Regions from separate parts of the Arthrobacter sp. 05L417 genome, predicted to be linked through region 4. Evidence: riboswitches for the same ligand, from Rfam matches in the RefSeq annotation. Region 4 holds a riboswitch; each other region holds the start of a gene.
What was found. A riboswitch is a leader RNA that binds a small molecule or an ion and turns the genes downstream of it on or off. The one in region 4 is predicted to bind S-adenosylmethionine.
Positions count from the first base shown of each region.

Region 1: it holds a riboswitch for S-adenosylmethionine, as region 4 does, so the genes downstream of both, AC1DJW_RS25165 (hypothetical protein) here and metX (homoserine O-acetyltransferase MetX) in region 4, are expected to answer to the same signal.
Region 2: it holds a riboswitch for S-adenosylmethionine, as region 4 does, so the genes downstream of both, AC1DJW_RS10285 (DUF1737 domain-containing protein) here and metX (homoserine O-acetyltransferase MetX) in region 4, are expected to answer to the same signal.
Region 3: it holds a riboswitch for S-adenosylmethionine, as region 4 does, so the genes downstream of both, AC1DJW_RS02070 (aminotransferase class V-fold PLP-dependent enzyme) here and metX (homoserine O-acetyltransferase MetX) in region 4, are expected to answer to the same signal.

Region 1 covers NZ_JBFTOG010000057.1:23,694-31,462, reverse strand. The annotation lists gene AC1DJW_RS25175 (VIT1/CCC1 transporter family protein) at 1-650, opposite strand, end outside; gene AC1DJW_RS25170 (hypothetical protein) at 918-1,106, shown strand; gene AC1DJW_RS25165 (hypothetical protein) at 1,158-1,478, opposite strand; SAM riboswitch class IV at 1,493-1,612, opposite strand; gene AC1DJW_RS25160 (sodium:solute symporter family protein) at 1,698-3,230, opposite strand; gene AC1DJW_RS25155 (helix-turn-helix domain-containing protein) at 3,534-4,109, shown strand; gene AC1DJW_RS25150 (ammonium transporter) at 4,370-5,785, shown strand; partial or broken gene AC1DJW_RS25145 (P-II family nitrogen regulator) at 5,782-6,069, shown strand; gene AC1DJW_RS25140 (APC family permease) at 6,100-7,769, opposite strand, start outside.
Region 2 covers NZ_JBFTOG010000010.1:51,655-59,423, forward strand. The annotation lists gene AC1DJW_RS10250 (hypothetical protein) at 1-384, opposite strand, end outside; gene AC1DJW_RS10255 (GMC oxidoreductase) at 643-2,310, shown strand; gene AC1DJW_RS10260 (PAS domain-containing protein) at 2,358-2,708, shown strand; gene AC1DJW_RS10265 (cupin domain-containing protein) at 2,705-3,232, shown strand; gene AC1DJW_RS10270 (ornithine cyclodeaminase) at 3,385-4,416, opposite strand; gene AC1DJW_RS10275 (Lrp/AsnC family transcriptional regulator) at 4,577-5,008, opposite strand; gene AC1DJW_RS10280 (hypothetical protein) at 5,064-5,423, shown strand; SAM riboswitch class IV at 5,563-5,675, shown strand; gene AC1DJW_RS10285 (DUF1737 domain-containing protein) at 5,686-5,943, shown strand; gene AC1DJW_RS10290 (rhodanese-like domain-containing protein) at 5,940-6,350, shown strand; gene AC1DJW_RS10295 (O-succinylhomoserine sulfhydrylase) at 6,351-7,559, shown strand; gene AC1DJW_RS10300 (glutamate--cysteine ligase 2) at 7,572-7,769, opposite strand, start outside.
Region 3 covers NZ_JBFTOG010000002.1:27,713-35,481, forward strand. The annotation lists gene AC1DJW_RS02040 (S1C family serine protease) at 1-618, shown strand, start outside; gene AC1DJW_RS02045 (hypothetical protein) at 681-821, opposite strand; gene AC1DJW_RS02050 (hypothetical protein) at 943-1,317, opposite strand; gene AC1DJW_RS02055 (MFS transporter) at 1,391-2,842, shown strand; gene AC1DJW_RS02060 (metal-dependent transcriptional regulator) at 2,897-3,610, opposite strand; gene AC1DJW_RS02065 (class I SAM-dependent methyltransferase) at 3,640-4,416, opposite strand; gene AC1DJW_RS02070 (aminotransferase class V-fold PLP-dependent enzyme) at 4,468-5,892, opposite strand; SAM riboswitch class IV at 5,928-6,040, opposite strand; gene hisN (histidinol-phosphatase) at 6,201-7,013, opposite strand; gene rsgA (ribosome small subunit-dependent GTPase A) at 7,073-7,769, opposite strand, start outside.
Region 4 covers NZ_JBFTOG010000003.1:368,978-376,746, forward strand. The annotation lists gene AC1DJW_RS04985 (CPBP family intramembrane glutamic endopeptidase) at 1-676, shown strand, start outside; gene AC1DJW_RS04990 (VOC family protein) at 796-1,434, opposite strand; gene AC1DJW_RS04995 (bifunctional o-acetylhomoserine/o-acetylserine sulfhydrylase) at 1,682-2,998, shown strand; SAM riboswitch class IV at 3,160-3,275, shown strand; gene metX (homoserine O-acetyltransferase MetX) at 3,289-4,410, shown strand; gene AC1DJW_RS05005 (hypothetical protein) at 4,412-4,804, opposite strand; gene AC1DJW_RS05010 (SGNH/GDSL hydrolase family protein) at 4,871-5,707, opposite strand; gene AC1DJW_RS05015 (alpha/beta hydrolase) at 5,783-6,430, shown strand; gene AC1DJW_RS05020 (RNA-binding S4 domain-containing protein) at 6,495-6,725, opposite strand; gene AC1DJW_RS05025 (DMT family transporter) at 6,759-7,769, shown strand, end outside.

The sequences.
Region 1 (7,769 bases), on a different contig from region 4:
ACCGAGACATACTCGCCGGCACCCATGGACAGCGCGCCCGCCAGGAGGCCGGCGATACCGCTGAACAGGACCACGGTTGCGGGAACGCCCGTGGCCGCCATGCCCATCACGAGGGAAAGGTTGCTGACCAAGCCGTCGTTGGCGCCGAATACGGCCGCGCGGAAGGTGCCGGACAACCTATTGCGGCCGCGCGTCGCCAGGCCACGGACTACTTCTTCGTGGATCTGTTCATCAGCCGCCATGGCGCGGGTTGCTGCTGGATCCTTCGTATAAGGCGAACGGCCTTCAGCCCGTTGGGCGAGGGCCAGCACGAACACGGATCCGAAGTTCCGGGCCAGGAAGCCGAGCATTTGGCTCCGGACGGAGGCTGCCTTGGGCATGCCGGCATGTTCGCCGAGGAGCTTGAGCCAGTGCGCCTCATGGCGGCCCTCGGCATCTGCGAGAGCCAACAGGATTTCGCGTTCCTCGCCATCGCGGCGCTGCGCCAGTTGACGGTACACGGCGGCCTCGGCGCGCTCGTCCGCCAAGTACTGCCGCCAGCGCTTGATGTCCGACGACGACGGGGGAGTCTTGGGGGCTGCTTCGTCTTGCGATGGACTGCTTGAGTCCGACGGATTGTCTGAATACGAGGGTTTTGTGTGCGGGTGCACCGGGACTCCTGGGTCGCTGGGGCGGGCTTCATCGCCTCATTGCGGCTCCACTCTATCGCCAATTTCCGCGGTTTTTCGGCCGGTAATCCTCACTGGACATTTTAGGCGTGCCTCAAAAACCGGGAGGCTCGCGGGAGGCCTTGACCGCCGCAGGGGGCAGTGCTGGGATGGATGGACAGGGTCCACGAATTGGCGGGGTGGCGTTGGACCGGCTGCCTCACTTGCCTGTCCGATGGGCTCAGCGGCACGTCGAACGGAGGTTGCACCATGGACAGCACCGAGACCCACGCCCGCCACCCCGACCGTCCCACGGTCGAGGCCGATCCCGCCTACGACTACAGCGAAGACCTGGAGGTGGACGAGGACTGGGAGGAACAATCCGAGGTCCTCGACGACGACGAACGGGTGGTCCCGCTCGACGCCGAGGAACACCGCGAGGACGAAGAGTTCGAATAGCCTCTGCTCGCTGAACCGGCCTCGCTGAACCTGACTCGCTGAATCCGGGTCCTAGAACGCGCTCAGGATGAAGTGCCGCTGCACGCCCGCCCGGTGCCCGGTTGCCGCCACCGTGAGGGTGAGTTTCCGTGTCGCCGGGAACCAGCGGGCGGGCTGGACCGCTTTTGAAAGCGCTTCGGTGATGAGCCGTGGCTCATGATGCCAATAGCGTTCCAAGTTTCCGTCCACCACGAACGTGATGGAGCCTTGGGAGAGGTCGACGCCGGGAATCACCCGGACGAACTCGTCCACCCGTCGGGGGCGTGGCAACAAGAGGCTTCCGGTCTGGGTGGTGCGCTCAGCTGTGGCGGTAGCGCCGTTTTCGAAAGGCATGGCCTTCTCCTGTGGAGTTGCTCTTGCCCGTTCGGTTGTCTCTGGTCCGAGCCGGGCCGCTTCTTCATCCGAACCACCCGTGAACATGGGGTTGGCGTGTGGCAAGTCGGAGCTTGGCGCCACATCTCTTGAAGCTGTTCCTACTGTACATGCAGGCGCGGCGCCGCACCTCTCGAAGGAGAAGGTGCGGCGCCGCCGTCGTACTTAATTCTGTGAAGCTTAGTGGCTGGCCACCGGGTGGGCCTCCAGCGGGAGTTCCTCGGTGACCGCTCCTGCGACGCGGCGGTCCCAGGCTTCGCGGACCTCGGGTTCCGTGGGCGGCGTCAGCAAGGAGACCACAACGTAGATGACGAGCGAAGCGCCGAGGCCCCAGTAGATGGGATCGTTGGCGTAGACGCCGTCTTCGCTAGGGATGATTCCCGTGGCGTAAGCGATCAGCAAGGCCAAGGTCAAGACCGAGCCGACGGCCATGGACCATGCCGCTGCGATGCCCGTGCCGCGCTTCCAGACCAGGCCGCCCAGGATGGCAACCAGGAGGCCACCTACCAGGATGTCGTAGGCGATGGTTAGGGCCACCACGACGTCTTGCGCCGCCATGGAGATCAGCACGGCCACGATGCCCAGTCCAAGGACCCAGTAGCGGTTGGCCTTGACGTCGTGCTCGGGGTTCTCGGTGTCGTCGGTGTTGATCGTTTTGCCGAACCAGCTGGCCACGAACGGGACAACGTCGGCGCGGGCAACGGTGGCTGCGGCGATGAGGGCTCCGGATGCGGTGGACATCATGGCAGCGACTGCTGCGGCCATGACGAGGCCGCCGATGCCGATCGGCAGGATGTGGGTGGCAACCTCGGCGTAGACAACGTCCTTGCCAAGGGCCTTCACGTCGATGTTGGGCAAGGCCACGCGGGCGGCCAGGCCAATCAGGGCGCCGGCGACGCCGTACAGGACGCAGTAGATGCCGGCAGTGGCGCCGCCCCAACGGGCCACCTTGGGGGTCTTGGCGGTGAAGACGCGCTGCCAGATGTCCTGGCCGATGAGCAGGCCCAGGGTGTACACCACGAAGTAGGTGATGATGGTCTGCGCTCCGATGCCGTCCAACTGGAAGAAACTGGCGTCAACGCGGGCACGGATGCCGTCGAGGCCGCCTGCGGCGTTGAGGGCGAACGGCAGCATGAGGAAGAAGATGCCCACCGTCTTGATGATGAACTGCACCTGGTCGGCGAGGGTGATGGACCACATGCCGCCGATGGTGGAGTAGACCAGGACGATGGCGCCGCCGACGGCGATGGCAAGCCAGCGCTCCCAGCCGAAGAGGACAACGAAGATCGTGGCGTATGCACCCGTGGACGTGGCACACAGCATGAGGGTGTAGGCCAGCATGACGATGCCGGAGGTCTGCGTGGCGCGCTGGCCGTAACGCAGGCTCAGCATCTGGGACACCGTGTAGATTTTCAGCCGCTGGATGGTGCCGGCGAAAAGCAGGCTCAGGAGGAGCACGCCCGAACCGATGGCGACGACCAACCACATGCCGGAGACACCGAACTTGTAGCCGAGGCCGACGCCGCCAACCGTTGAAGCGCCGCCGAGGACGACGGCGGCCATGGTGCCGGTGTAGAGCATCGGACCAAGGCGGCGTCCTGCCACCAGGAAGTCGCTGTTGTTCTTGGTGCGCGACTTGCCCCACCAGCCGAAGGCCAGCATGGCGAGCAAATACACCACCACGATCGCAATATTGATGAACGAAGAGTCCACGGTTGGCTCCTGAAAGTGATGCGCAGAGTTCTTGGGGATTCCGACGCCGGTCCGCTGGGTTTCGCAGCGGGTTGCGGAAGGTCTCTGCGCTGGTGATTGGGGAGAGTAGTCTGTGATGTGTGCCTCACAAACAACACTTGTTGCCTATGAGGATACGTAGTGATGCGAGTAACAGTCAAGGCGTTGCTTTGCGCGGCGGGCGGATCGGCGCTCCTCTGGCTGTCCAAAGGGTCCGCCACTCGGGCGATCCGGCTACTATTGCTGCAATGACAGGGCCGCAGAAACGGCCTGAAAGGTTCGTGAATGAAGGCTCTCCCCGTTGAACCGAGCAACGTCCCCGTTGCCATCGGTTCCAGAATCCGCGCCGCCCGCCAATCGCAGCGGCTCACCATCGAGCAGGTTGCCGACGCCACCGGCCTGACCAAAGGGTTCCTGAGCCGCGTGGAGCGTGACCTGACATCGCCGTCGGTCGCTTCCCTTGTGACGCTTTGCCAGGTTCTTTCAGTGTCCATCGGCGATCTTTTCGCGGCACCGGAGACGCACCTGACCCGGCGCGATGATGGGCCGCGGATTTCTCTCGGCGGCCAGGGAATAGTGGAGCGTCTCCTGACTGCCCGGTCCGAACGGCGGTTGCAGATCCTGCAGGCCTCCATCGAGCCCCGCGGCCGCGGAGAAGCCGAGCTTTACGCCGTCGATTGCGACGTCGACGTCCTTCACGTCGTCAAGGGCCGCATCAAATTGATCCTCACCAACGAGGAGTACGAGCTCGAAGAGGGAGACACGCTGTCCTTCCCGGGCCGCGAACCCCATACCTGGGTCAATCCCACGGACGAGCCCGTTGAGGTGCTCTGGATCCTGGTGCCGGCAGCCAGCCGCTGACGCTGTGACGCGCCGTATTTGCGACACGCGGCGCGTAACCTGCCGGAAACATGACTGACTTCAGGATTTAACCCTGGGGCCAGCGGTGTTACGTCCCTGAAATGATCCGCGCCGAATGCTGAAACAGGGCGACTGTACCTTCGAGTCAAGGCAACTTGTCAAGGTCGGTATCCCGTGGGGTACCAGGACCTGTTCGTTTTAAAAATGGTCTCGCCGTGCGGGCGCCATGGAGCGCCGTATATGCAGGAAGGCTCCCGAAAATGACCCCAGTATTCTTCAGCGTAGGGCTGGATGTGAACCCCCAGACCCTTGATCCTGGCGCAACAGCCTGGATGCTTGCAGCTTCCGCCCTCGTCCTTCTCATGACGCCAGGTTTGGCGTTCTTCTACGGCGGCCTGGTCAGGATGAAGTCCGTCCTCAACATCATGATGATGAGCTTCGGCGCCATTGGCGTGGTCGCGGTGGTCTGGGCCCTGTGGGGCTACGGACTCGCGTTCGGCCCGGATACCCTGGGCGGCTTCATCGGAGATCCCTTCGCGAACTTCGGACTCAGCGGACTGGCCAGCGTCATCGGCGGGAAAGCCCCGGGGCTGCCGGACATGGTCTTCATAGGTTTCCAAGCCACCTTCGCCATCATCACGGTCGCACTGATCAGTGGCGCGGTGGCCGAACGTGTCAGGTTTGGCCCATGGCTGCTGTTTGCCGGCCTCTGGGTCACCATCGTCTACGCCCCCATTGCCCACTGGGTCTGGGGCGGCGGCCTCTTCGGATCCACCGGGATCATCGGCAGCAAGATCTCAGCCCTCGACTTTGCCGGTGGCACCGTCGTCCACATGAACGCCGGCATGGCCGGGCTGATGCTCGCGGTAGTGCTCGGCAAACGGCTCGGATTCATGAAAGACCCGAATATCCGGCCGCACAACCTCCCCTTCGTGATGCTCGGTGCGGGCTTGCTGTGGTTCGGGTGGTTCGGCTTCAACGCCGGTTCGGAACTGGCGGCTGATGGAATCGCCGCGCTTGCCTGGACAAACACCCTCCTGGCCACGAGCGCCGCGCTCCTGGGCTGGCTGCTTGTCGAAAGGCTCCGCGACGGCCACGCGACGTCCCTTGGCGCCGCATCCGGCGCCGTCGCGGGCTTGGTGGCAGTCACCCCGGCTTGTGGCTTCGTGGATCCCATTGGCGCGATCGTCATCGGCGTCATCGCGGGGGCTGTGTGCGCTCTGGCCATCGGGCTGAAGTTCAAGATCGGGCTGGACGACTCCTTGGACGTCGTTGCCGTCCACTTCGTCGGCGGCCTATGGGGAACCCTGTCCCTCGGCTTCTTCGCCGTACCCTCGGCAAAGACTGAAGGTGGCCTCTTCTACGGCGGCGGCCTGAGCCAATTCTGGCCCCAAATATTGACGGCCCTGGTGGTCACCGCGTGGACAGCGATCATGACAACGCTCATTGGGCTGGCGATCCACAAGACAGTGGGCATGCGCGTCAAGGAGCACGAAGAGCTGGCGGGCATCGACATCACGGAGCACGCGGAAACCGCCTACGAGCTGGCCATGGTCGGCGGATCATTCAATCCCGGAGAACCACAGAACGGCAAAACTCCGTCGAGCTCCAGTGGTGATGAAGAAGCCAGCTCGAACGGGAAAACAGATCGGATGCGTAGCAAGGCGTCGACGTGAAGCTCGTCACGGCCATCGTGAGGCCGGAGCGGATCGACGAGGTCCGGGACGCCTTGGAACGCTTCGGAGTCAACGGGATGACCGTGAGCCAAGCGAACGGTTATGGCCAACAACGAGGCCATGTAGAGGTGTACCGGGGCGCGGAGTACAACTCCGATCTCCTTCCCAAGATCCGGGTGGAGGTCCTGTCCACCGACGAGTTGGTGGACGGAATCGTGGACGCCATCATCTCCGGTGCCAGTACGGGCCAGTTCGGGGACGGCAAGATCTGGACGGTCGAGCTCCCGCAGGGAGCGGCACCAACACTGCCATGTTCAGCCCACGTGCACCCAGGGCCTGCGTGTGATGTCCGGTTCGGCTTCGCGCAGCACTTCGCGGGTCACCGGGGCGATCTCGCCCTCGCCGAAGAAGAGGAACTTGCTCAGGTTGGCGATGGGATTGCCTTCGGTCCAGCGGAAATAGATGTGCGGCATGAGCCCCGTGACGTCCCGGATGTGGAGGAGTACCGCGGCCAGCGTGTTGGGCACGTTGTTGCTATGGATCTCCAGGATCTTGAAGCCGTGCCGGACCTTGCCTTCCACGAGGAGTTCCTGCTCGAAATCGGAGCTGTCATCCACGATGATCTCGATGAAGATCGCGTCGCTGTCCACCGGTAAGTGGTTGGCTTGCTGGGCATGCTGCAGTTTCAACTGGTACCGGTCGGCGCTCAGTCGCTTCGGCTCGTGCGCGATGATCCGGATGGGGCCTTCCTCGTTGGAGGCCGTGAATTCAAGCGCCTTCTGGTCCATCTTGATGTGCGTAGCCCGCAATTCGAAGGACCGGCGTACCCGCGACGCGAAGCTCACCAAGACAATGCCGAGGATGAACAGGGCCGCGATCCTGATGCCGTCCGGGCGTTCCACCACATTGGCCACCGTGGTGTAGGCGAAGACGACCGCCACCGCACCGAAAGCGAGGGTCTTGCCCCTCTGCTTCTTCCGGCGTGCGGACAGGGTGACTGCGATCGACGCCGAGGTCATGAGGACCAGGACGCCGGTGGCGTAGGCGCCGCCTTGGGCTTCCACGTTTGCCTCGAAGACCAACGTGATGATGAAGCCGACGGCGGTGAAGACCAGGACCAGGGGGCGGACGGCTTTGGTCCACGCCGGGGCCATGCCGAACCGAGGCAAATAGCGCGGCACGAGGTTCAGCAAGCCGGCCATGGCGGAGGCGCCGGCAAACCAGAGGATGGCGATGGTGCTGATGTCATAGACCGTGCCGAAGCCGTCGCCCAGGAACTGGTGCGCAAGGAATGCGAGGGCTCGACCGTCTGCTTTCCCTCCCGGCTGGAATTCAGCGGCCGGAATCAGGAACGTCGTGATGAAGCTCGAGGCAACCAGGAAGGCACTCATGATGAGTGCCGCCGTCGTAAGCAGTTTGTGGGTGCCGCGGATGCGGCCCACTGGATTTTCCTCGGTGTCGCTGGGGCTGCCCTTGATCTGGGGCATGACCGCGACGCCGGTCTCGAACCCTGAGAGCCCCAAGGCAAGTTTCGGGAAGACCAGGAGCGCGATGCCCACCATGACCAAGGGGTTGCCGTGCTGCTGGTTCAGTGCTGCCCACCAGTCGGTCACCACATGTGCCTCGGTCACCACGTGCGCCAAGCCGACCGCGACGACGACGGCGTTCAGCACCAGATAGACGCCCACCAGCACGACGGCGACGTTGATGGCCTCCTTGAATCCCCTGAGGAACACCACGCCAAGGCCGGCGATGAGCGCCAGGGTGATGGTGATTTCCTGGCCGTGGAGCCATTCCGGGGCAAAGGGGTTTTCGATGGCGTGGGCGCTCGCGTCCGCGGCGGAGAGGGTCATGGTGATCATGAAGTCCGTGGCGGCGAATCCCAGCAAGGCGAGCACGAAGAGTTTGCCGCCCCAACGGGGGAGGAGCCGCTCGAGCATCGCGATGGAGCCTTCGCCGCGGGCGCTTTCGGAAGCCACCCGGC
Region 2 (7,769 bases), on a different contig from region 4:
GGTCCGTGGATCCTGGGCGATGACCAACTGGACGTCCGAGGCGCCAACACAGGCTGCGGTCACGGTATACGGGCCTGCGTCCTCCACCCTCGCAGTCTTTCTAATCCCGCTGACGGGGCCACCCACCGTGCCTGAATCCTCCAGGATCACCGCTCCGCAAGCAGCCCCGAGAAGTTGCTTGGCGGCAACGAGGTTGCTGGCTTCGAGCGCAACGGTTGCCTGATCCTTAGTGGGCAACTGGACCCGTGGCGGGGAACTCCGCGTCGGCCCGGCAGCCGGCTGCGGATCGCCGGCGTCGGTATATTCGCAGCCGGACAAACCGGCCGCAAGCAGCAGCCCTGCCAGTAATACCCCTACGGTTTTGGTTCCCCCATGCCCCACCATGGATCCGAGTGTAGCGGGCCAGGCAATTTAGCTTGCCGAACTCTATTGTGCCGCCATGGCGGCAGTAGTTAACTAGTCCCGTGAACTCTGCTGGGGAAGGGTGATCTGCCTCTCGGCCCAGCGGGCACCTGGTTTCACGGTGCCGTGGAATCAGCAAAGTTGATGGAGGGCATCATTGTGAGTGCAGTTTCTTCGTCCCAGAATTTCAATCACGGTTTTCCCACGCCAGGACCCCAGGATCCCTCGCCCCAGAAGGTCATGGATCATGTTTTCTTCCTCTCCGAAGGGGAATGGAAAAAAGTCCGCGAAGAAGAGCAATTCGACCACATCGTCATCGGCAGCGGGTTCTGCGCCTACGCCTTTGCTGAGCGGACACTAACAGTCAACCCGCACGCACGGATCCTGATCATTGAACGGGGTCCGTTTTTCTTGCCGCAGCACTTCCAGAACCTTCCGCTGCCCTACAAGGAGACCCTGGGGGGCCTCTCGGAGACCTTCCCGTGGACCTTGGCGGCCGCCACGGCCACCCAGCCGCCAGGCAAGATTTCCTGGCAACACGGCATGGTCCCTTTCTACGGCGGACGCAGCATCATGTGGAGCGCATGGTGCCCCCGCCCCGAGGAAGATGAAATGCGGGGCTGGCCGCGGGCAGTGATGGACGCCGCCAAGTCGCACTTCACGTCCGCGGAAGACCTGCTCAACGTGGTTTCGGCGGACCAAATCGACGCCGGTCGGTCGGCCGCCGTCGTCGATCTGATCAACGACACCCGGCCCGTCTACGGAATCATGCAGAAAGCCCTCCAGGAAAGGCTTGAGGCGGGCCTTCACAAGATCGATGCCACCACCCGCAGCATGCCGGCCCCGCTCGCTGCGGCGACCGGCGCGACGTCGGGCGTGGACTTCGCGAAGTTCTCGACGCCGGCAGTCCTCCTTGAACTGACGGACAAGCAAGCGGCACTTGAGGCCCAAGGCAAGGGCGCCGCTCTTCGCATGGTCACGGACTGCACCGTGTTGAGCGTGCTCCAGCAGGACGGACGGGCCACGGCGTTGAACACCAACCGCGGCGTGGTGAACGTCGGCAACGCCAATCTGGTCTTGGCCATGGGCACTCTTCCGCCGGCAACCCTGGTCCTGAATTCCTTCCCGCAGGTCCAGGGCGCCGGTGGGCACTTCAGCGCCCACTTCATCACCTCGCTGGTGGCCCGGGTTCCCCGCGAGGATTTTGATTTCAGCGAACAACTCGGCGAGTTGGAACTGGCGGCCATCTATTTGGCGGGCAAGAGTCGGGCCGGAATGCAGTACCACGTGCAGCTTTCGGTCCTCTCCGACCGTTGCCCGGACAAGAACGCCCAGAAGTCCGAACGCTACGCTCCCGACGTCGTCGCCACGGCTTCGCTCGCCCAGCTGCGGTCCTCGGAGGACTACTTGGTGTTCGTCTGTGCCGTCCTCGGCGAACTGGACGAAAGCAACCCGGAGAACCATTTGCGGCTCTCCGGCGGCACGGACCCCACCTGCAACGTCACCTTGCAGGTGTTGGCCAACGCCACCGACGACGACACATGGGACACCATGGACGAGGGAACTTTCCAGATGCTGGAGCGGGTCCTGTCCCCCGCAGGTGCGGAGCGCGTCGAATACTGGCACGGAGATCCCGACGCCGGAACCTGGGGTGCCGAGCGTCCCGCCATCCCGGAGCGCCGTGTGCCGGGCTTGGTCCACGAAAGCTCAAGCCTGCCGATCGGCGAAGAGGAGGACGCCGTCGTCGGGACCGACTACCGCCTCAACGGTGTGCGGAACGTTTTCGTCACCGGCGGAAGCCTCTGGCCCACCGGCGGTTCCTGGAACCCCACCATGACAATGGTGGCCTTGGCGCAAGACCTCGCCGAAAGACTAGAGGCCGACGGCGGAACGGCGGTTGCGCCATGACTGTCGCCCCGGCGTTGGACCCGGCGCTCCTTCCCACAGTTCCGCCCATGAGCGTCGCCGATGTGCTGGACCGGCAGGACGGCGTGTACTGGGTGGTGAAGGACGCGAATTCGGTCTTTCTGTGGGTCAACCAGAACTTCGCGGACCTGGTGGGCATGAGCAAGTCGGAGTTGATCGGGCACCAAGACTCGCGCGCGGAACACGTTGCCCACGACAAGGAAGTGATGGCGAACGGAAAGCCGCTGCTCAACTTTCACGAAACCATCGCCGTCCCCAGCAAGGAGGGCGGCATGGTGAATGTGGACATCGTGACCCAAAAAGGGTTGCTGCGTGCCCTGGGCAGCAAGGACATCATCGGGATTACCGTCTGCTTCTCGCTGAAGGATCCGGTCACATGAGTGGATTCGCCGAGGACTGGATCAAACAGCTGGACATGTCCCCCGCTAGCGTGGGCGGCTGGTTCGCGCCCGCGCTCGTGAGCAACGAGGATATCGCCGGTTCGGCGCTGCCTCCGCGCTTCGGCGTCGACCATCCGCTCTACAGCTCCAACTGGTACCTGCTGGAGGCGGGGGAGGTCCTCCAGTTGCACGCCCTCAAGCAGGACGAACTGTGGTTCTTCCATTTGGGGACACCAATCAGGCTGCATGTCTTCTCCCGGGAGCTGGGCTATCAGGACTTTGGGTATACCGAGGCCTTGTTGGGTCCGGACCCGGAAGCAGGCGAGACCTTGCAAGGAGTTGCCCCCAACTCCACCTGGTTCGGTGCCGAGTTGGCCGGACCGGGGTTCGCCTTGGTCAGCTGCAGCCTCTCACCGGGATACGAGAGATCGGACTCCACGAAACCAACGGCTCGGGACATCGAGTCGCTCGTTTTGAGGTTCCCCGGGCATGCCGAGCTGATCCTGCGCCTGGCGGCGGTATAGCCGGTTGGCGACGAGGCTAGGAGGAATGCCCGGATAAAACGTCTGGTGCGCCGGTTCTGGGGCCGGCGCACCAGGCTTCTCCCCCAACTGACTCGCAGTTGTTGTCGTTCTGAGCGCCCAAAACGACAACAAATGCGAGTGAGTTGGGCTTCTCAGGATCCGATCGGAGACAGTGCCCGCACCAGGCCGAAGAGGTCCTTGGGGTCATCGGGGTTGGCGACGAGGTCGATCTCTTCGAAGAATTCCGAGCCGTCAACGGCATTGCGGAGATACCGCAAGGCGGAAAAGTCCTCGATCGCGAAGCCCACGGAATCGAATATCGTGATCTGGTCCTTGGAGGTCCGGCCCGGCGCGTGCCCGCCCAGGACCTGCCAGAATTCGGTGACGGGAAAATCGGCGGACATTTGCTGGATCTCGCCTTCAATCCTCGTCTGGGGATCGTATTCCACAAAGACGTCGCCGAGGCGGAGGATGGCAGCGTCGAGTTCGGTCTTCCCTGGGCAATCGCCGCCGATCGCGTTGATGTGAACACCGGGCGAAACCTGGTCTGCTGTCAGGATCGTGGCATTGGCCTTGTCCGCCGTGCACGTGGTGATGACGTCGGCACCCTCCACTGCGTGCGCCGCCGAAGCTGCGATGGTGATGTCGAAGCCGAGGGGAGCCATGTTCCGGACGAACTTTTCCATCGCAGCCGGATCCGTGTCCCAGATCCTGACCGTGTTGATACCCAGGGCCGCCCGGAAGGCCAGCGCCTGAAACTCCGATTGGGTTCCGGTGCCGATCAACCCCATGATCCGGGCATCGGGGCGCGCGATTTTCTTCGCGACCATCCCGGACGTGGCGGCCGTCCGCAGCGCCGTCAGCACAGTCATCTCCGCAAGGAACGTCGGGTAGCCGTTATGGACGTCGGACAGCACACCGAAAGCTGTCACGGTCTGGAAGCCACGCGCGGGATTCGAAGGGTGTCCATTTACATACTTGAAGCCGTATGTTTCGTGGTCGCTGGTGGGCATCAGCTCGATGACGCCAAATGGCGTGTGACTTGCCACCCGCGGAGTCTTGTCAAATGATTCCCACCGCTGGAAGTCGTCCTCCAAGTACTGGATCATCTCCGAGATGATGACCTCCGGGCCCCGCCCGGCCGTCCAGCGAACCATATTGCGGACATCGACAAAGCGCGTCATGTGCGCTCCTTTCCCTCATAAGCACTGTTGCTACGAGGCTACGGAGCGGCGATATGCATCCACAATTGCCAAACTACGTACTTTTCATTGAAAATCTGTACAAAATGACGAACGTAATTGCGCTTAATGCTTAAGCGGCCTGCCGACGTCACGTGAGCGGTTATCGCAGAACTGAGCTGAGCAAAAGACTCGTCTCACTATTGACGATCCCCTCGATGCCGCGGATCCTGCCCAGCACCTGGTCAAAATCGCTGAGGCTTTCCGTGCGTAGCTCCGCCACGAGGTCCCATCCTCCGTTCGTGGTGTGCAGCGCCCAAATCTCGGGAAGTCCCCGGAGCTGGCGAATAACCTTGTCGGCAGACCTTCCCTCCACTGCAATGAGCGCAATAGCCCGAATCGCAAGTGGATCGACCTCGTCGCGCACCCTCGCGGTAAAACCAACGATGGTTCCGGAGGAGACAAGACGCTCGAGCCGGCTATTCACAGTGGCCCTGGCGACGCCCAACGTGCGCGCGAGGCTGGCCACGGACGCCCTGCCGTCCTCCCTCAGGGCAGAGAGGAGCTGGCGGTCAAGATCGGTGAGTGCTGCCATAAAGATAAACGTATCGCCCATTCCCCAAGCGGGCCTGAGTCCGTAGGGTATCGACATGAGCATCTACATCAGCCCCGACTCTGCTGCATGGTCGCTGACGGCCATGGCGACTGGTGCGTCAGCGGGATCAATCGATGATGCGAATGGCATGTCCAACTTGGTGAAGGAAATCTACGAGACAGAAGGTTTCGAAGCCCTGTCGGGTGTTGTTTTTGCCTTGGCTCATCACAACAGCCTCTCGCTGCATGCACTCGCCACGGCCACCGGGATATCCGTCCACGAGTTGCTGGAAATCCGGAAGCATCAGGGTTCCACTTTTCATCACTCCCCCACAGGGGTAGGGTCACGGCTCGACGCCCTCCCACCCCGGATCCAGGCGAGCCTGGAACCGCTGCCCGATGAAACCGAATCCTAATCCCCACTGGCTCCCAGTCTTCGCAAGCTCAGCCCGGGGCCCTCGCCAGCGTGGGCCCACCATCCACAGCCGTCCGGTTACGGAACATGACGACGGCCGGTGCTGCAGGGCGCCGTCGTGGATGTTATTTTTCTTCTTGAGTAATGAGTACCAGCGCGAAGCCCTGACTTGCTGGTCGGCAACCCTCTCTCCGGCGGGGTGCCTCAGGTGACTACTCGGCGTATCGACACTTTCGAACTGCAAGCGTGACTGAGGAGCACCAATGCCTGAACCCACCGAAGAAAAACTCTCCTACCGTCTCGTCACGGGCCCTGACACCAAGGAATTCTGCGAGCGGATTTCCACCGCCCTCGCAGAGGGATATGTGTTGCACGGCAGTCCGGCCGCGACCTTCAACGGCACCGACGTGATCGTGGCCCAGGCTGTCGTCCTGCCCGCGGCGATCGCGAGCGCGGATGCCGCAGTTGCCAATGCAGTAGACCAGCTTGATGAAGAGTTCGACGGCGAGGGCCACGCATGAGCTATGCAGGCGACCTCAGCCCGCACGACGCCTGGGCCAAGCTGGAACAAGGCGCCATCCTGGTGGACGTCCGAACGGAAGGCGAGTGGGCACACATCGGGATCCCGGACACCAAAGCCACCGAGAACGATCCCTTGTTCATCCAGTGGAACCTGGCCGGCGGGATCCCCAACTCACGCTTCATCGACGATCTGAAGCAGCAGGCTCCCGAAGCGGACGGCACCGAATTGGTCTTCCTCTGCCGCTCCGGCCAGCGTTCCATCGCCGCTGCGATCGCCGCAACGCAGGCCGGCTACACCGCCTACAACGTCCTTGAGGGCTTTGAGGGCGAACCGGACCGCTACGGCGAGCGAACCGTGAACGGCTGGAAAAACCGCGGACTTCCAACGAACCTGGGGAACATCTAAGTGACTTTCAATCCTGACGCCGCCGGCTGGAGCCCTGACACCCAGGCAGTCCGCGGCGGCCTTGACCGCACCAACTTCCAGGAAACGTCCGAGGCCGTCTTCCTGAACTCCGGCTTCGTCTACGAATCCGCCGCAGCCGCAGAGCGCGCGTTCACGGGCGAGGACGAGCGCTTCGTCTACTCCCGCTACGGCAACCCCTCCGTTGCCACCTTCCAGGAGCGCCTCCGCCTGCTCGAAGGCACCGAAGCGTGCTTCGCGACGGCGTCGGGCATGTCCGCAGTCTTCACCGCCCTCGGTGCGTTGCTGGCTGCCGGTGACCGCGTGGTTGCCGCCCGCTCGCTCTTCGGTTCCTGCTTCGTCATCCTCAACGAGATCCTGCCGCGCTGGGGTGTCGAGACCGTCTTCGTCGACGGGCCTGACCTGGACCAGTGGCGTGCTGCCCTGTCCGAGCCGACAACCGCAGTGTTCTTCGAGTCGCCGTCGAACCCCATGCAGGAAATCGTGGACATCGCCGCGGTGAGCGAGCTGGCCCACGCAGCCGGCGCTACCGTCGTCGTCGACAACGTCTTCGCCACCCCCTTGCTGCAGCGCTGCGGCGAGCTCGGCGCAGACGTGATTGTCTACTCGGGCACCAAGCACATCGACGGCCAGGGCCGGGTCCTTGGCGGAGCAATCCTGGGCACCAAGGAATTCATCGACGGTCCCGTCAAGCAGCTCATGCGGCACACCGGGCCGTCGCTTTCCGCGTTCAACGCCTGGGTCCTGACCAAGGGCCTGGAGACGATGGCGCTGCGCGTCAATCACTCCTCGGCATCTGCGTTGCGGATCGCCGAATGGCTTGAGGAACAGCCGGCCATCAGCTGGGTCAAGTACCCGCTCCTGAAGTCGCACCCGCAGTTCGAGCTCGCCGCGAAGCAAATGAAGGCCGGCGGAACCGTGCTCACCTTCGAGCTGCTCCCCTCTGCCGGGCGATCGGCGAAAGAGGCCGCCTTCGCGCTGCTGGACGGGCTCGCCGTCATCGACATCTCGAACAACCTGGGCGATTCGAAGTCCCTTATTACCCACCCCGCCACCACCACGCACCGCGCCATGGGTCCGGAAGGCCGCGCGGCCATTGGCCTGAGCGACGGCGTCGTGCGGCTTTCGGTGGGGCTGGAGGATGTGGACGACCTCATCGGGGACCTGGAGCGGGCCCTCAAGCAGGTCTAGCCGGGCGCCGGGTTAGCCCGGCGCTTCGCGCCAGTCCTGGCGCACCCAAGTGAGGACGGGTTGCGGCTTGGTGTCGCTCTCGTCCCGCTCTGAGCGCATCGTGATCTGAACAGCGTGCTCGACGACGGCGGCCAGCCCGGCGGCGTCGGGCGCGCCCCCGTTGCTCTCGCTCCAGCGCTCAGCGACACCACGCTGTTCGATGGCGCCGTT
Region 3 (7,769 bases), on a different contig from region 4:
CACGTCGGCCAATTGGTGATCGCCGTCGGTAACCCGCTGGGGCTGGCAGGATCAGTGACCGCGGGCGTCGTCAGCGGACTTGGACGTTCCATCCCGGTTAGGTCCGGCCGGCACAGCAGGGTCATCGAGGACGTCATCCAGACCGACGCAGCGTTGAACCCGGGCAATTCAGGGGGAGCCCTGGCCGACACCAGGGGGCGGATTGTGGGAATCAACACCGCTGTGGCAGGTTTGGGGCTCGGACTCGCAGTGCCCATCAACACCACCACTCAACGGATCATTGCCGCCCTGCTGAAGGACGGCCGTGTCCGCCGGGCATACCTTGGGTTGGTGAGCACCCCTATTCCGCTGGACGCGAGTGCGGTGATCCGGACAGGCCAGAAGGAAGCGCTCCGGGTGGTGGAAGTCATCGCCGGATCTCCCGCGGAGCGGGCGGGACTGCTCGCGGGCGACCTGGTCCTCAGTGCACAGTCGCGGGCCGTATCCAGTGCCGAGAGCCTTCAGAAACTCCTGTTTTCGCAGGCCATAGGGGAGCCGTTCCTCCTGACGGTCCTGCGCGACGGCAAAATCCACGCGATAGTGGCCGTGCCCAGCGAAATGACCGACGCGGATTCGTGAGGAGCCGCAGCCATGACGGAACCAGTCCGCTAAAAAGCCGGGGCCAAGGCTCCGGCTTTTTGCTACTTCTTCCTCATCCTCAAATGGGCCACGGGATCTACAGCGGCATCGGATTCGTGCTTGGCACGCTTCACTGCCCGTTTCTCCTTGATGGACTTGATACTCTTCTTCGTCTCGTGCTGGTGAGGCGCTTTGTCAGGCATGTCATGCTCCCTAACTACGGATCTTCCCTGCAGATCCTGCAAAGAGGGTCCTGAAAGGCCCTCTCCTTGTAAGCTACGCCTGTTTCAGGCGAAAGCAACCGGCCGCTGAACGCCCAAGGAACTAGGCTTCGGAAGCCGGGACGTCCACAACGCCAACGAAGCGCGAGCCGATTCCTTCGTACTCGCTGCGGACCTCGCCGGGCAGGATTCCGGGGACCTCGCTATTCCGGTGGTGACCACAGAAAACGTAGGTGAACTCCGGCCACCATTTCTTGGGACGCGCAGCTTCGGTGTAACCGCACACGACGCAGCTCAGGTGCACCCACACAGGACGCTTGCCGGTGCGGTTGGCGCGGGATTGGACGAGCCACTGAGGTGGATTGTCTTGCAGCTCGTTCAGCTCGGCTTGTGAAAGCCGGGAGGGGATGCCGTGGCGTTGGGCCATTTCCATCGAGATATCAAGGGCCAATGCGGCGTCACGTCTGCTAATCACCATTCAACGATACGGGACTATCGCCGTGACAGGATCCGCAGGAATCCGGGCGACAGGGTTCTAGCAGGCGTAGGCTGTGCTCATGACCGACGCAGCGGCCCTGCTGCCAAGCACTCCGCTGCAAAGGCGGGTCCTTGTTGTGGCTATTGTGGCTTCCTTCATCGCCATTTTGGATGGCTTCGTGGTGAACCTCGCACTCCCGGCAATTGGCCGCGAGTTGGGTGGTGGCCTTGTCATCCAGCAATGGGTGGTGGATGCCTACCTTTTGACCCTGGGCGCGCTGATCCTGGTCGCCGGATCCTTGTCCGACCACTTCGGCCGCGCGCGCATCCTGGAATGGGGACTCGCCGGCTTCACCCTCACCTCCGTCACGTGCGGTCTTGCCTGGAACGGGGAGGTGTTGGTGGTATCGCGGGCCCTCCAGGGGATCGCCGGTGCCCTGCTAGTCCCGAGTTCGCTCGCGATGATCGTCACGTTCTTCTCCGGGCCCGCGCAGTCGAAGGCAATCGGCCAATGGTCCGGTTGGACCAGCGCGGCCGCTATCGTCGCCCCGCTGATCGGCGGCGCATCGGTCGATCTGCTGTCCTGGCGCGTCATCTTCTTTATCAATGTCATTCCGGCCGTCGCCGTCTGGCCGATCCTCGCCGGATTGCGGAAGTCCGATGCCGCGACGGACACGAGCAAGAAGATCGACTACCTCGGCGCGTTCCTGGCCATGGTGGGACTCGGTGGCCCGGTCTACGCGTTCATTGAACAAGGGCGCATGGGCTGGGGGAACATGGTGGTCTGGATGCCGCTCGCTGTCGGAGCCGTCGGCCTGGTCCTCTTCCTTGTCCACGAAGCCAGGACCCAGGAACCGATGTTGCCCCTGCGGCTCTTCGGCATCCGCAATTTCGGTTGGGGAAACATCGCCACACTGGCCATTTACGGCGCCTTGTCGCTCGGCTTCTTCGCCGTAGGCATCTACTTGCAGCAAGTGGGAGGAATGAAGGCGACCACTGCGGGGATCGCGTTGCTTCCCGCGACAGTCCTCCTGATGCTCACGGCCTCATTCTTCGGTGGACTGGCCGGAAAGTACGGTCCGCGGTGGTTCATGACGGCCGGACCGTTCATCTGCGGAATCGGTTTTCTCATGACCCTGGCCGTCCAGGAGCCCCTGAACTACTGGACGCAAGTGCTGCCCGGGCAGATCGTCTTCGGGATCGGCCTCAGCACCTTGGTGGCGCCCCTCACCGCTGCTATCCTCGGCGCGGTACCCACGGAGGAGGCCGGGATCGGCTCCGCGGTGAACAACGCCGTGGCCCGTATCGCGGGCTTGATCTGCATCGCTTTTGCCGGGCTCATCATCGGTCCGGTCTTCAGCCGCCAAGGCCTCATGAATGCCGTGGTGGTTACCGCGGTGCTGTTCTTCCTCGGGGCGGCGGCATCCGCCGTCGGGATCCGGAACCCGGTGCTGGGCGCTGCAGTGGTGGACTCTCCGGAAGGCCCAGCTCCCGACGACGGCGGGACGGCCGCCCAGCGCGCCTGAACAGCGCCTTCTAAAACACGCCTTCTAAAACACGCCTTCTAAAACACGGCTTCGTCAGCGTTCCGCGAGGACGCAGCCTTCGTGTTCGACGTCGGTGGCTACCCACAATGCCGAGGCGACCTCATCGGCGAGATCGTAGTCGCGGCTGCCCGGGCCTTTTCCGATCCGGACCACCAGCGCACCGCCGAACGGTTTGCGTCCAATCACCTGGATGCTGGCATCGAGGTCGATTTCTTCGGCGGACAGGTAGCGCAGCAGCTCCGGGTTCTCGTCGCTGATCCGGGTGATCTTGCCGGAATGGCCGTCGTCGAGCTCTATCATCCGGTGCGCATGCGGGAGGGTCACTGAGCCGTCCGCTGCGGGGATGGGGTCACCGTGGGGATCGCGTCCGGGGTTACCCAGCTTTGCGGCCATGCGATCGATGAAGGTGTCCGAGACGGCGTGTTCGAGCATCTCGGCTTCATCGTGGACTTCATCCCAGCTGTAGCCCAACTCCCTCACGAGGTATGTCTCGATCAGGCGGTGCCGGCGGACCATGCCCAAGGCAAGCTGAATTCCCTGGGCGGTCAACGTAATGGCGCTGTAGGGCTGGTGGTCGACCAGGCCTTGGTCCTTGAGCTTGCGGACCATCTCCGAGACGGACGAATTGGCGACGCCGAGCCGCTGCGCGAGCTGTGAGGACGTGATGGGTTTGTCCTGCCACTCCGTAAAGGAGTAGATGACCTTGACGTAGTCCTCGATCGAGGAGGAGGGCGCACTGGTCTTCACGGTTCCAAGCCTATCGTGAACCGGCCGGATCAGACTTTCCGCGCCCGCCAGCTCTGCGTGAGATAGGGCAAGGGGATGGCCTCGTCTTCGGCATGTTCCAAATGTTCGAAGAGGTACCACCGGAGATTTCCCATGACTTTGGCCCGGGTGGCGTCGTTCGCCCTCAGGTAGTAGCTGCGCGACTTCACGAGTTCGAGGATGTCCGCCGGAGTCACGGGATCCTCCCAACGCGTCAGGTGGCTTTCGAGGCCGGCGAACTCCGGGCCCACCACAGGCCGGAAGTCCGGTTTGTGGACATCGCCGGCATGCATGATTCGGGACAAGCGATGGACCCAGGGCACTGAAGTGTCCAGCTGGTTCCAGATCAAGCCGATGACGCCCTGCGGTCGAAGGATCCGGGCGATCTCGGTGCTGGCGGCGAGGGGATCGCACCAGTGCCAGGCCTGGGCAACGCTGACGACGTCGAATGCTGAGTCCGCCAGTCCAGTTGCCTCGGCCGTGCCCTCCAAGGCGATCACATGCGGATACGTTTTGCGCAGCTGCATGAGCATGTCCGTGGAGGGGTCCACTGCGGACACCGCCAACCCGCGCTCGACGAGAAGAGCGGTGAACTTTCCGGTGCCGGCGCCGATGTCTGCCGCGTCCCGCGCGCCTACAGGTAGCAGCCAGTCGGCCGAATCCGCGGGGTAGCCGGGCCGCACGCGATCATAGTGCTCCCCGCCGTCCTGGAAACTCTGACCGAGTTCAAGGCGCCGTTCCTCGAAGAGCTTGGGGCCGGCTGACGCGCCTTTGGGTCGCGGGGACACGCGGGAACTCCCTTCGTAGGACAGGAAAAATACCCTACGAATCTACCGCAATCAGTCGATGCTGCAGGGTGCGGCGCCCGCGGTCCCGGGAGTGTTGGGCGCCCACTCCGGGTAGCTGCGATGGTCGTTCGCCGGAACCCAGCGGCCGGCATCCACCACGTAGTCCCAGCCGAGGCCATTGCTCTTGAGCGCCCGGATGCCCGCGATGAGCCGGGTGGCGTCTTCCAATCGCGACCCCACGCCGAAACTGGCGCGCAGGGAACCGGAGGGAAGGCCGAGGCGCTTGAGCAGAGGGTGGGCGCAAAAGCGTCCGTCACGCAGGCCAATGCCGTGTTCGGCGGCAAGATAGGCCGCAACGAGTCCGGCGTCGTAGCCCTGGAGCGAGAAGTTCACGACGCCGATGGTGTCCTCGGGATCCGTGTCGCTGAAGATCTGGTGCACGGTGACGCCGTCGATTTCCTTGAGGCCCTCGACCAGGTGCGAGCGGATGGCGGCCTCGTGGGCGTGCCATTCATCGTGGTCGAGGCTGGCGATGACCTGGGTGGCGCGGGCAAGGGTGGCCGCGCCGAGTACGTTCGGTGAGCCACCTTCGTGCCTTGCCGGTCCCGTGGCCCAGCTGACGGAATCCAGGCGCGCCTCGCGGACAGCCCCGCCACCTGCAAGGTGGGGCGTGCCGGCGTCGAGCCAGTCGGGACGGCCCACCAGGACACCGGCGCCGAACGGTGCATAAAGCTTGTGCCCCGAGAAGACCAGGTAGTCAACATCCGCGGCGGCGATATCGATGCGGCGATGCGGGGCGAGTTGCGCCGCGTCCACCACAATCCGCGCCCCGAATTCGTGGGCCAAGGCAGCGAGTTCCTTGATGGGCAGGATCTCGCCGGTCACGTTCGATGCGCCCGTGACTGCCAGGAGGCTGATGCCACCGTGGGTGAGGGCAGTGCGGACATTGGCCACGGTCTCCGACAACGTTCCCGCGGCAACGATGCTTCGGTGGGGGACGCCTTGCCACGGCAGCAGGTTGGCGTGGTGCTCGATGTCCAGGTAAAGGACTTCGGCGGTGTGCTTGCCGTCTTCGACCGGCAAGCAGCCGGCCAGGAGGTTGAGGGAATCGGTGGTGTTGCGCGTGAAAATGACGGAATCGTCCGGCCTGCCGCCCACGAAGTCACGGACGATGTTGCGGGCGTTTTCGTAGACCGAGGTGCTGATCTGGGAGGCATAGCCGGCGCCGCGGTGGACACTCGCGTAGTACGGCAGGATTTCGTTGAGGTACGCGGAAACCACGGTCAGGGCAGGCGCGGAGGCGCCGTAGTCAAGGTTGGCGTAGCGGATGTGGCCGCCCTGGATCAGGGGTGCCTGCAACTCCGCGCCGGTGACCGCGGCGAGCGGGCGCGACGCCGGAGTCCGGGATTCGCCGTGCTGATGCGCAGATTCGTGGTGCTGCGGGAGAACAGGAGAAGTAAATGTGGCTGTGCTCATGGGACCTCACTCAAGAGGGACCCCTGCGTACAGGGGGTCCGCGCTTGCCGCATCCGTTCCGGACCGGCCGGGTCGTCACCCGGGGCACCCCGCCGCGATGGAGGGTTGCCGGCCAGCAAACCGGGGTTTCGCGCTGGCACTCGTGACCTGTAAAGAGACTAGGACACCGGCGCGGCTCGTTCCAATGTGACCTCGATTGTTAAGCGGATTGTTACACAGCCGGAAAAATGTGCCTTCTGCCGAAGAAAAAGGAGCGGACGCCCCCAAAAAAGGGGCGCCCGCCGTCGTTTATTCAGTGAAGAGGGTGACTAGAGGAGGTCGTCGAGCTCGGGGTTGAGCCTCTTGAGGACCTCGGAGTGCAGGATCGAGTTGCTTGCAACGGCGTTTCCGCCGAAGGGGCCATCCGTGCCGTCCAGGGACGTGAAGCGTCCGCCGGCCTCCGTCACGATCGGTACCAAGGCGGCCATGTCGTAGACCTGGAGCTCCGGCTCGGCCGCGATGTCCACGGCGCCTTCGGCCACGAGGCAGTAGGACCAGAAATCGCCGTACGCGCGGCTGCGCCAGACATCGTTCTCCAGGCCCAGGAAGTTGTCGAGCTTATCGTGCTGCTTCCACTCGGAAAGCTCGGAGTAGGAAAGCGAGGCGTCCTCAAGCCGCGACACGTTGGAGACTTTCAGCCGGGTGGCTGCGGCCAGTGATCGGCCCATGTAGGCGCCTGAGCCCTTGGCCGCCCACCAGCGCTTGCCGAGCGCCGGAGCGCTGACGAGCCCCACCACTACTTCGCCCTCGTCCACGAGGGCGATCAGCGTTGCCCAGACGGGTACGCCGCGCACGAAATTCTTGGTCCCGTCGATGGGATCGATGATCCAACGCCTTGAGCCGTGGCCCGTGCTGCCGAATTCTTCGCCGAGGACGGCGTCGCGGGGGCGGGAACGGGAGAGCTGCCCGCGGATTGCTTCCTCGGCGGCTTTGTCGGCATCGGTGACTGGGCTCAGGTCGGGTTTGGTCTCCACCTGAAGGTCCAGCGCCTTGAACCGCTCCATTGTCAGGGAATCGACGGAGTCGGCGAGGACATGGGCCAGCCGCAGGTCGTCGTTGTAGCTCGAATCGGGTTGGGTCATGGTTCCAAACTACCGTCTATTCGCCGGTGAGCCGGGGACGTAGCCCGGCATGCGCTGAGTTAGTTGATCGTACCCAGTTCCTTGGCCTCTTGGGCTTCCATGCGCGGGTCGGCACCAAGGAGCCTGCGCAGCGATGCGAGGCGGGCGGGGCCGGCCTCCCCGGCATGGCCATCGGCAACCCAGGAATCCAGTCCGCATCGAACGGCGGAGGCATCGTGCTTGCAGCCCCGCTCGCACGTTTCCGTTCCGGGCTCCAGATCCGGGAAGGCATGCAGGATGCGGTCAGGGTTCACGTGGGCGAGGCCGAAGGAACGGATGCCGGGCGTATCGATGATCCAGCTTCCGCCCGGGGAGTCGCTGAGCTTCAGCGCAAGGGCAGAGGACGAGGTGTGGCGTCCGCGGCCCGTTACTGCGTTGACTCCACCCGTGGCGCGTTCGGCGCCGGTCAGGGCGTTCACCATGGTGGATTTCCCGACGCCGGAATGGCCCAGGAGCACGGTGACCTTGCCGTCGAGGTAGTCCCGCAACTGGCCGACGGCGTCACCATCGAGGCGGGCGGACAGACCGTCGTCGGAACGGGCGTCGATGCCGGAGGCACCCGCGTCGGCCGTGCGGCTGATGATGATCGGGAAACCCAGGCTCACATAGTTGGCGAGCAGTTCCGTCGGATCCTTGACATCCGCTTTGGTGACGAGCAGCAGCGGCTCGATTCCGGCGTCGTACGCTGCCACCAATGCGCGGTCGATGAATCCTGTC
Region 4 (7,769 bases):
GCAGTTGTTGGACAAGATGACCCAGGGGCCTTTGGCCCATGCGACGTCCACCCTCAACCGCTCGCAGAGCACGCGAGAGTACTTCGACCTCACCTACCAACTGCTGGATATCGCGTTCGCGCTGGTCCCTGTGGTGTTGGTGTTCTACTTCCTGTCCTTGCACCGCCAGACCGCGGAGAGTCCATCGGGTTTCACCCGGCTGGGCTTCAACTTCGCCCGCCCGGGCCGCGACACGTTGCAAGGACTGGGCCTCGCCGCGCTGATCGGGATCCCGTCGCTGGGCCTCTATGCGGCCGGCCGCGCCCTGGGGATCACGACGGCGATCATCCCCAGCGGCCTGGACTCCTACTGGTGGACAGTGCCCGTTCTGGTCCTGTCCGCGGTGCGGCACGCCGTCGTCGAGGAAGTCATCGTGGTGGGCTACCTCCTCGACCGTTTCGCGAAGTTCGGATGGAGCACACCGTTGGCGATCGTGCTCAGCGCGCTCCTTCGCGGCAGCTACCACCTGTACCAAGGCTTCGGACCGTTCATCGGCAATGCGGTCATGGGCCTCGTGTTCGGCTGGATCTACACCAAGACCAAACGGGTCATGCCGCTCGTGGTGGCGCACGCACTCCTGGACATTGTGGCGTTCGTCGGCTTCAGCGTCTTCGGCAAGGCCGTCGGGCTGGGGTAAGGCGCGTTAAAAGGTTTCGGCCGCCATCGCTGGGTGACGTCATTGGCACCCGCATATGGCGGCCGAAGTTTTCCGGGCCTCCTCGCCCGATGTCCCTCAGAAGGTGATGCGAGGGTCCGTCAGATGGTGACGGCTCCGTTGGCGGTTTCGAACGTTACCGACATGATTCCCGGCGTTCCGTGCGGTGCCATCCATTGGACGGCGACGTCCTCAAGCGGCTTCTCCACGGGTTCTCCGAGCCACTCGGTGACGCGCTCCGCCGAGCCGGCGATCGTGAGGCTGGACATCTTGACGTCGCTCGGGTAGACGAGGGACGGATGAAGTGCGGGGTCGCCCTCCCAACGGAGCAAGTACGGAACCTGGGGATCGGCGATGAGTCCCAGGATTCCGATCTGCGACCAGACGAGTTCGCGCCCGTCCGGAAACTTGCGGTTGCCGGGAACCGCGGCGCGTCCGAGCCGCTGTTCGAACGGGCTCAGGTCGTCAACAGCGACGCACCAGCCCATCCATCCACCTCCCGCGGCGGAGCGTGCACGGACGGCTTGTCCAAAAGGTGCCTTGTCGGATGCCGGGTGGTCAAGGACCTCGACAACCTCCAGGTATTTGTGGTCAGCAAGGGGAATGATCATGTTCCGGGTACCGAAGCGCGGGTGCACTCCGCCCCGGACTGCGTCCACTCCCAATGCTGCGGAAATCCGCTCGGTGGTGGCCAAGAGGCCATCTCGTTCACAAGCGTAAGAGACGTGATCCATGCGCATGGCTTCATCTTGGCACTTTGTGATGGAGCTCTCAGCTAAGTCAAGCCTAACTAAGGTGGGATGTATCGAAAAGGCAGCTCAGGGTCACTTCAGGACGCGCCAGGACCGAAAACTACCGTGTTCGTCACAAAGCTTCCGGAGCCCGCAACGCCGTCCCTAGACTGGCGGCAACCGAACGCCGGCTGGCTTAATCCCGCAGGCCGGCAGGCTGAAGCACGGCAAATCGCCCAGACAACCAGGAGTCCGCATGTCCCAAGGATGGTCATTCGAAACGCGCCAGATCCACGCCGGCCAGGAGCCTGACGCCGCCACGGGCGCCCGGGCACTCCCCATTTACCAGACCACCTCATTCGTCTTTCCCAGTGCGGAAAGCGCGGCCAACCGCTTTGCGCTGGCCGAATTGGCGCCCATCTACACCCGGATCGGCAACCCCACGCAGGATGCGGTGGAACAGCGCATAGCGAGCCTGGAAGGAGGCTTGGCGGCGCTCCTGCTGAGCTCCGGCCAGGCCGCGGAAACGTTCGCCATCCTCAACGTGGCCGAGGCCGGTGACCACGTGGTCGCCAGCCCGAGCCTCTACGGCGGGACTTACAACCTGCTGGCGCACACGCTGAAGAAGTTCGGAATCTCGGTCACCTTCGTCGAAGACCCGGACAACCTCGATCACTGGCGCGACGCCGTGCAGCCGAACACCAAGCTGTTCTTCGCCGAAGTCGTCTCCAACCCCCGCCAAGACGTTTTGGACATCGAGGGCGTCTCCCGCACCGCACATGAGGCCGGAGTCCCGCTCGTCGTGGACAACACCCTCGCCACGCCCTACCTGATCAGGCCCATCGAGTGGGGCGCGGACATCGTGGTGCATTCGGCCACCAAGTACCTGGGTGGGCACGGTTCTGCTATTGCCGGTGTCATCGTGGACTCCGGCAACTTCGATTTCGGCAAGGACCCTGAGCGGTTCCCCAACTTCAACACCCCGGACCCCAGCTACAACGGCCTGGTCTATGCCCGCGACCTCGGCAAGGACGGTGCCCTCGGCGCGAACCTTTCCTACATCCTCAAGGCCCGCGTCCAGCTCCTGCGCGACCTTGGCTCGGCCGTTTCACCGTTCAACGCTTTCCTGATCTCGCAAGGAATCGAAACCCTCAGCCTGTGGGTGGAACGCCACGTGGACAATGCCACCAAGGTGGCGCAATGGATCGAAGGGCGCGACGACGTCGAATCGGTCGCCTACGCGGGGCTGCCTTCCAGCCCGTGGTTCGAACGCGGACGGAAGTACGGACCCCGGGGCACCGGCGCGGTGGTGTCCTTCACCATCCGCGGCGGGATCGATGCCGGCAAACGCTTCGTGGACGCCCTGGAGTTGCATTCCCACGTGGCAAATATCGGCGACGTCCGTTCCTTGGTCATCCACCCGGCGTCCACGACGCACAGCCAGTTGACGCCCGAACAGCAGGCTGTGGCCGGAGTGACTCCGGGCCTGGTGCGGCTGTCCGTCGGGATCGAGCACATCGACGATATCCTCGCGGACCTCGAGTCGGGATTCCGGGCAGCCAAGGGCGCCTAGTACTGCCCCGGATGGCGCAGGGAGGCTGGCCGGCGACGCAGGACGAATCTTCGCCGACCGGCCTCCTGGGCTTCAACTTCATGAACAAAACGCGGTCAAGTGTCACAAAGATGTCATAATCTTCGTCAGAAGGGGTCCGGTTTTCCTAGACTCTTCCTATAGGTCATGAGTGCCAGCGACAGCCCCGGCTTGCTGGCCGGCAACCCTCCATTCGCGGTGGGGTGCCCCGGGTGAAGACCTGGCCCTTCGCTGTATTGGCGACGGGCAAGCGCGATGTGAGGTGTCAACGAATGACAATTGCTGCAACAGCCATACCCCTTTCCGGTACCCAGGACGGAACCCTCAAGTATGTTTCCGTGGGTGGACTCGAACTGGAGGCCGGAGGTTTCCTGCCGGACGTCGTCCTTGCGTACGAGACGTGGGGGCGGCTCAACGCAGACTCTTCCAACGCCGTCCTGGTGGAACACGCCCTGACCGGAAGCACCCATGTGGCCCGCGGCGAGAGCGATGAAGAAGGCTGGTGGGAGCAACTCGTCGGCCCCGGCGCCACCATCGACACGGACCGCTACTTCGTGGTCTCCGTCAACATCGTGGGAGGCTGCTACGGCAGCACCGGGCCGTCGTCGAGCGCTCCCGACGGCAAGGCGTGGGGCTCCCGCTTCCCGCTCGTGACCCTGCGGGACAGCACCGTAGCCGAAGCCCGGCTGGCCGACGTCCTGGGGATCCGCAGTTGGCATACCGTGGTGGGCGGGTCCATGGGCGGTGCCCGTGCATTGGAATGGGCCGTCAGCTATCCGGACCGCGTCAAGCGATGCGCCGTGATTTCGATCGGGGCGTACAGCACTGCCGAGCAGATCGCGTTTGCACAGGCCCAGACGCTCGCCATCCGGCAGGACGCCGACTTCAACGGCGGCGACTACTATGGCCAGTCCGCCCCCGAGGCGGGGTTGGCCCTTGCCCGGCGGATCGCCCACATCACGTACCGTTCGGCGGATGAACTGGACTTCCGCTTCGGCCGGAACGCCCAGGGCGGCGAGGCGCCCCTCCAGGCTGCCGCGCTGGGGGACCGGGGCCGCTACCAGGTGGAGAGCTATCTCGACCATCAGGGACGCAAGCTGGTCCAGCGCTTCGACGCCAACAGCTACATCGCCATCACCGAGGCGCTCATGAGCCACGACATCACCCGCGGCCGGGGCTCATTGGAGGATGCGTTGTCCGTGGCAACCGCGAAGTTCTTCGTTGCCTCGGTGGACTCGGACCGGCTCTACTTCCCGGAACAATCCCACGAGCTGGCCAAGGCCTTGCCCGGAGAGGTTCCCGTTCACGTGATCGAGGCGCCGATCGGGCACGACGGGTTCCTCACCGAGATCGGCCAGCTCGGTCCCCAGCTGCGAGAGGCCTTCTTCGGCTGAATCAGCCGTTCATGATTTCCTGGCGGAGCTTCATGTAGTCCTCCATCGCGATTTTCCCGTCGCTGTACTCCTGGTCCAGCTCGGCCAGTTTCCGTGCCCGGTAGCCTTGGGGAGCGCTGTTCGGCTGGGGAACGCTGTTCGCTTGGGGAGTAGCCGACGACGGCGGAGCGGCCTGCGGCGCGGGCGTCGCCACCGGGAGTTGGGGTTCAGCCGGGAGCACTAGCGGAGGCTGCTCCGGGTATCCGATGGGGTAGTTCTGTGGAGGATAGGGCGGCGCGGGGTAATTCTGCGGAGGGAAGTCCCGGAGCCTGCGCTGGCGCGATCGGTTGTACATGCGGATCCCCATGGGAATCAGCCAAGAGCAGACGATGATCCAGAAGATCAAATTGTTCACGGTGGGGGCCTCCCTGTCTTTCACCAGCTTAGCTCCGCTCCCTGTGACCCACCTCGTGGTTCCCGGTCAGCTCCGGGGCAGGATGGCGTCGGCAGGACCGAAGACAGGTCCCGGCGTCGGGCGTTTCGGCAAGATTCCGTCACCGGAGGACTGGTGACGGATCCGGCGGATGACCCACGGGACAAAGTACTCCCGTGCCCATACGAGGTCGCCCGAGCGGGCCTCGCGCCAACTGCGCTGGGGGAGCGGCTTCGGGGACAGCGGCTCGAGGTTGTGCGGCACATTGAGGGAATCGAGGACCATTGCTGCGATGGTGTGATGGCCGAGCGGCGAGAAGTGCAGGCGGTCTTCGTCCCACATCTGGGAGTTGGAGAGTTGCCGCAGGGACCACATATCGGCGATCACGGCATCGTGGCGGGCGGCAACCGTGCGGAGGTTTTCGTTGTAGATGGCCACTTTGCCGCGGATCCGGCCGAGGACCGAGGACGCGGTGTCCGGACCGTTGAAGAGAACCACGGTGGCGCCTTCGGAACTCAGGGTCTGCACGGCGGCATCGAGTTTCTCCGCCAAGGCGTCGGGGTCGCCGCCGGGACGGATAAGGTCGTTGCCGCCTGCGGAGATGCTCACGAGGTCCGGCTTGAGGTCCATGCACGGGCTAAGTTGTTCGTCGAGGATCTGCTGCAGGAGCCGCCCGCGGATGGCCAGGTTGGCGTAGGCGAAATCCCGGTGTCCCCGGCTCAGTTCCTCGGCTACGCGGTCGGCCCAGCCACGATGTCCCCCGGGGTTGTTGGGCTCGGGGTCGCCGATCCCTTCGGTAAAGGAATCACCCAATGCCACGTAGCGGGTCCACGGATGAATCCGTTCGTCCGGCTTTGGTCCCACCGTGGGATCAATGTCACTCACGTCGATATCCTGCCTCTTGCTGCAACGCCACGCGCCTGTGGCTTGTTACTCATGGGTAACTGTAAGAATAGTCCCATGAGTCAAGCTTCCGCCTTTCCTGCCCCGGTCGTTTTGTGGTCCCACGAAGAGGAGGAGCGGGCTGGGAAGCCATTGCTGGTCCTGCTGCACGGTTACGGGTCCAACGAGCAGGACCTCTTCAGCCTTGCCGGCCTGTTGCCCCGGGACTTCGTCGTCGCTTCGCTCCGCGCACCGATCGCCACGGGCCCGGGCTTCACGTGGTTCCCGCTCACGGCGTCCATCGACTACTCGCTCGACGCCGTCAAGGACGCAGCAGAGTACGTGTTTTCCTGGTTGGACTCGTGCAAGTCCAACCACAGCTCGGTAACGCTCCTCGGGTTCTCCATGGGCATGGCGATGGCCACCTCGCTGTTGCGGCAGCGCCCGGCGGACTTCGCCGCCGTCGTCGGGCTTTCAGGTTTCGCCGTCGACGCCGATGCCGACCCCGCGTTCCGCGACGCCGAACTGGACGGTTCCGTGCCGCTCTTCTGGGGACGCGACCAGCAGGATCCTGTCATTACTCCGGACAAGATCGAATACACCATGGGGTGGGTGCGAAAGCACACGGACCTCACCAAGGTGCTCTACACAGGCATGTGGCACGGCATCAACCAGCAGGAAATCGGCCACGTGGGCGAATTCTTGGAGCACAAGGTCCTCTCCTAGCAACGCGGGGTCACTTACGGCCCATCCTGGGGCGCGTAATGGGCCGTAAGTGACCCCGCGTTTGCTAGGCAGCGGCAGTGATCCGCACGGTCTGTCCGTTGACGGTCACGGTATCGCCTGCGTGAAGCTGGCGGCCGCGCCGTTCGTCGATCTCGCCGTTGACTTTGACCAGGCCATTCTTGATGAGTTCCGTGGCTTCCACGCCGTCTTCCACCAGGTTGGCGAGCTTCAGGAGCTGACCGAGTCGGATCATGTCGTCGCGGATGGGGATTTCTTCGATTTCCGGGTTGCTCATACAAGCAATGATGCCTGAAGTAGGGTGGTGAAAATGCCGCGAACTTCTCCTCCCTTGCTCACCGGCCTGCTGCTTGCGGTGGCGAACGGTACCCTGCTTCCGGTCCAAGGCCGGATCAACAGTGCGCTGGGGGCCAGGCTCGACGACGGCGTCGCGGCCGCCGTCGTCAGCTTCACTACCGGGCTGGTATTGATCGCCGTGATCGGCCTTGCACTGCCGAAAGGCCGCGCTGGTTTGCGCCGGATAGTGCCTGCCGTCAAGGAGCGCAGCTTTCCGCGGTTCTATGTGGTGGCCGGCGGGATCGGCGCCCTCTACGTGATTGCCCAATCGTTCACTATTGGCCTGCTTGGCGTCGCGTTGTTCACGGTAGCCGTGATCACCGGGCAGACCGTGAGCGGCCTTTTCGTGGACCGGCTCGGCATCGGTCCCGGCGGCAAACGCACGATCACCGGGGTCCGCATCCTCGGCAGCGTCCTGACGATCGCCGCCGTCGTCTGGGCCGTGTCGCCGTGCCTCGGGGCGGCCGCCGACGTCGGGTCCTTGCTGCTCCCGATCCTGTTACCGGTCGTGGCGGGTTGCCTCATGAGTTTCCAGCAGGCCATGAACGGCACCGCGACCGTGCACTACGGCAGCCCCATCGCCGCGACGCTGGTGAATTTCATGGCCGGAACGGTCATTCTCTGGATCACCTGGCTCATCAAAGTGTTGGTGGTTGGTCCCGGCCACGCCCTGCCTGCTGAGTGGTGGTATTACGTGGGCGGCCCGATGGGCTGCGTCTTTATCGGCCTGGCGGCCTTGTTGGTCCGCAGCCTTGGTGTGCTCGTGACGGGGCTGGGGATGATCGCCGGGCAACTGCTCGGATCCCTCGCACTTGACCTGGTCCTGCCGGCTCCCGGAACCGTGGTTGCCTTCCCCACGATCCTTGGCACCTTGCTGACCCTGTTCGCCATCATTGTCGCCACATTGCCTTGGCCGAAGGGCGCGCTCTCTTCCCGCCGTCCCGCCAAGAGCCATTCGGGCCAGTCCCGGAGGCAGGACAGCGGT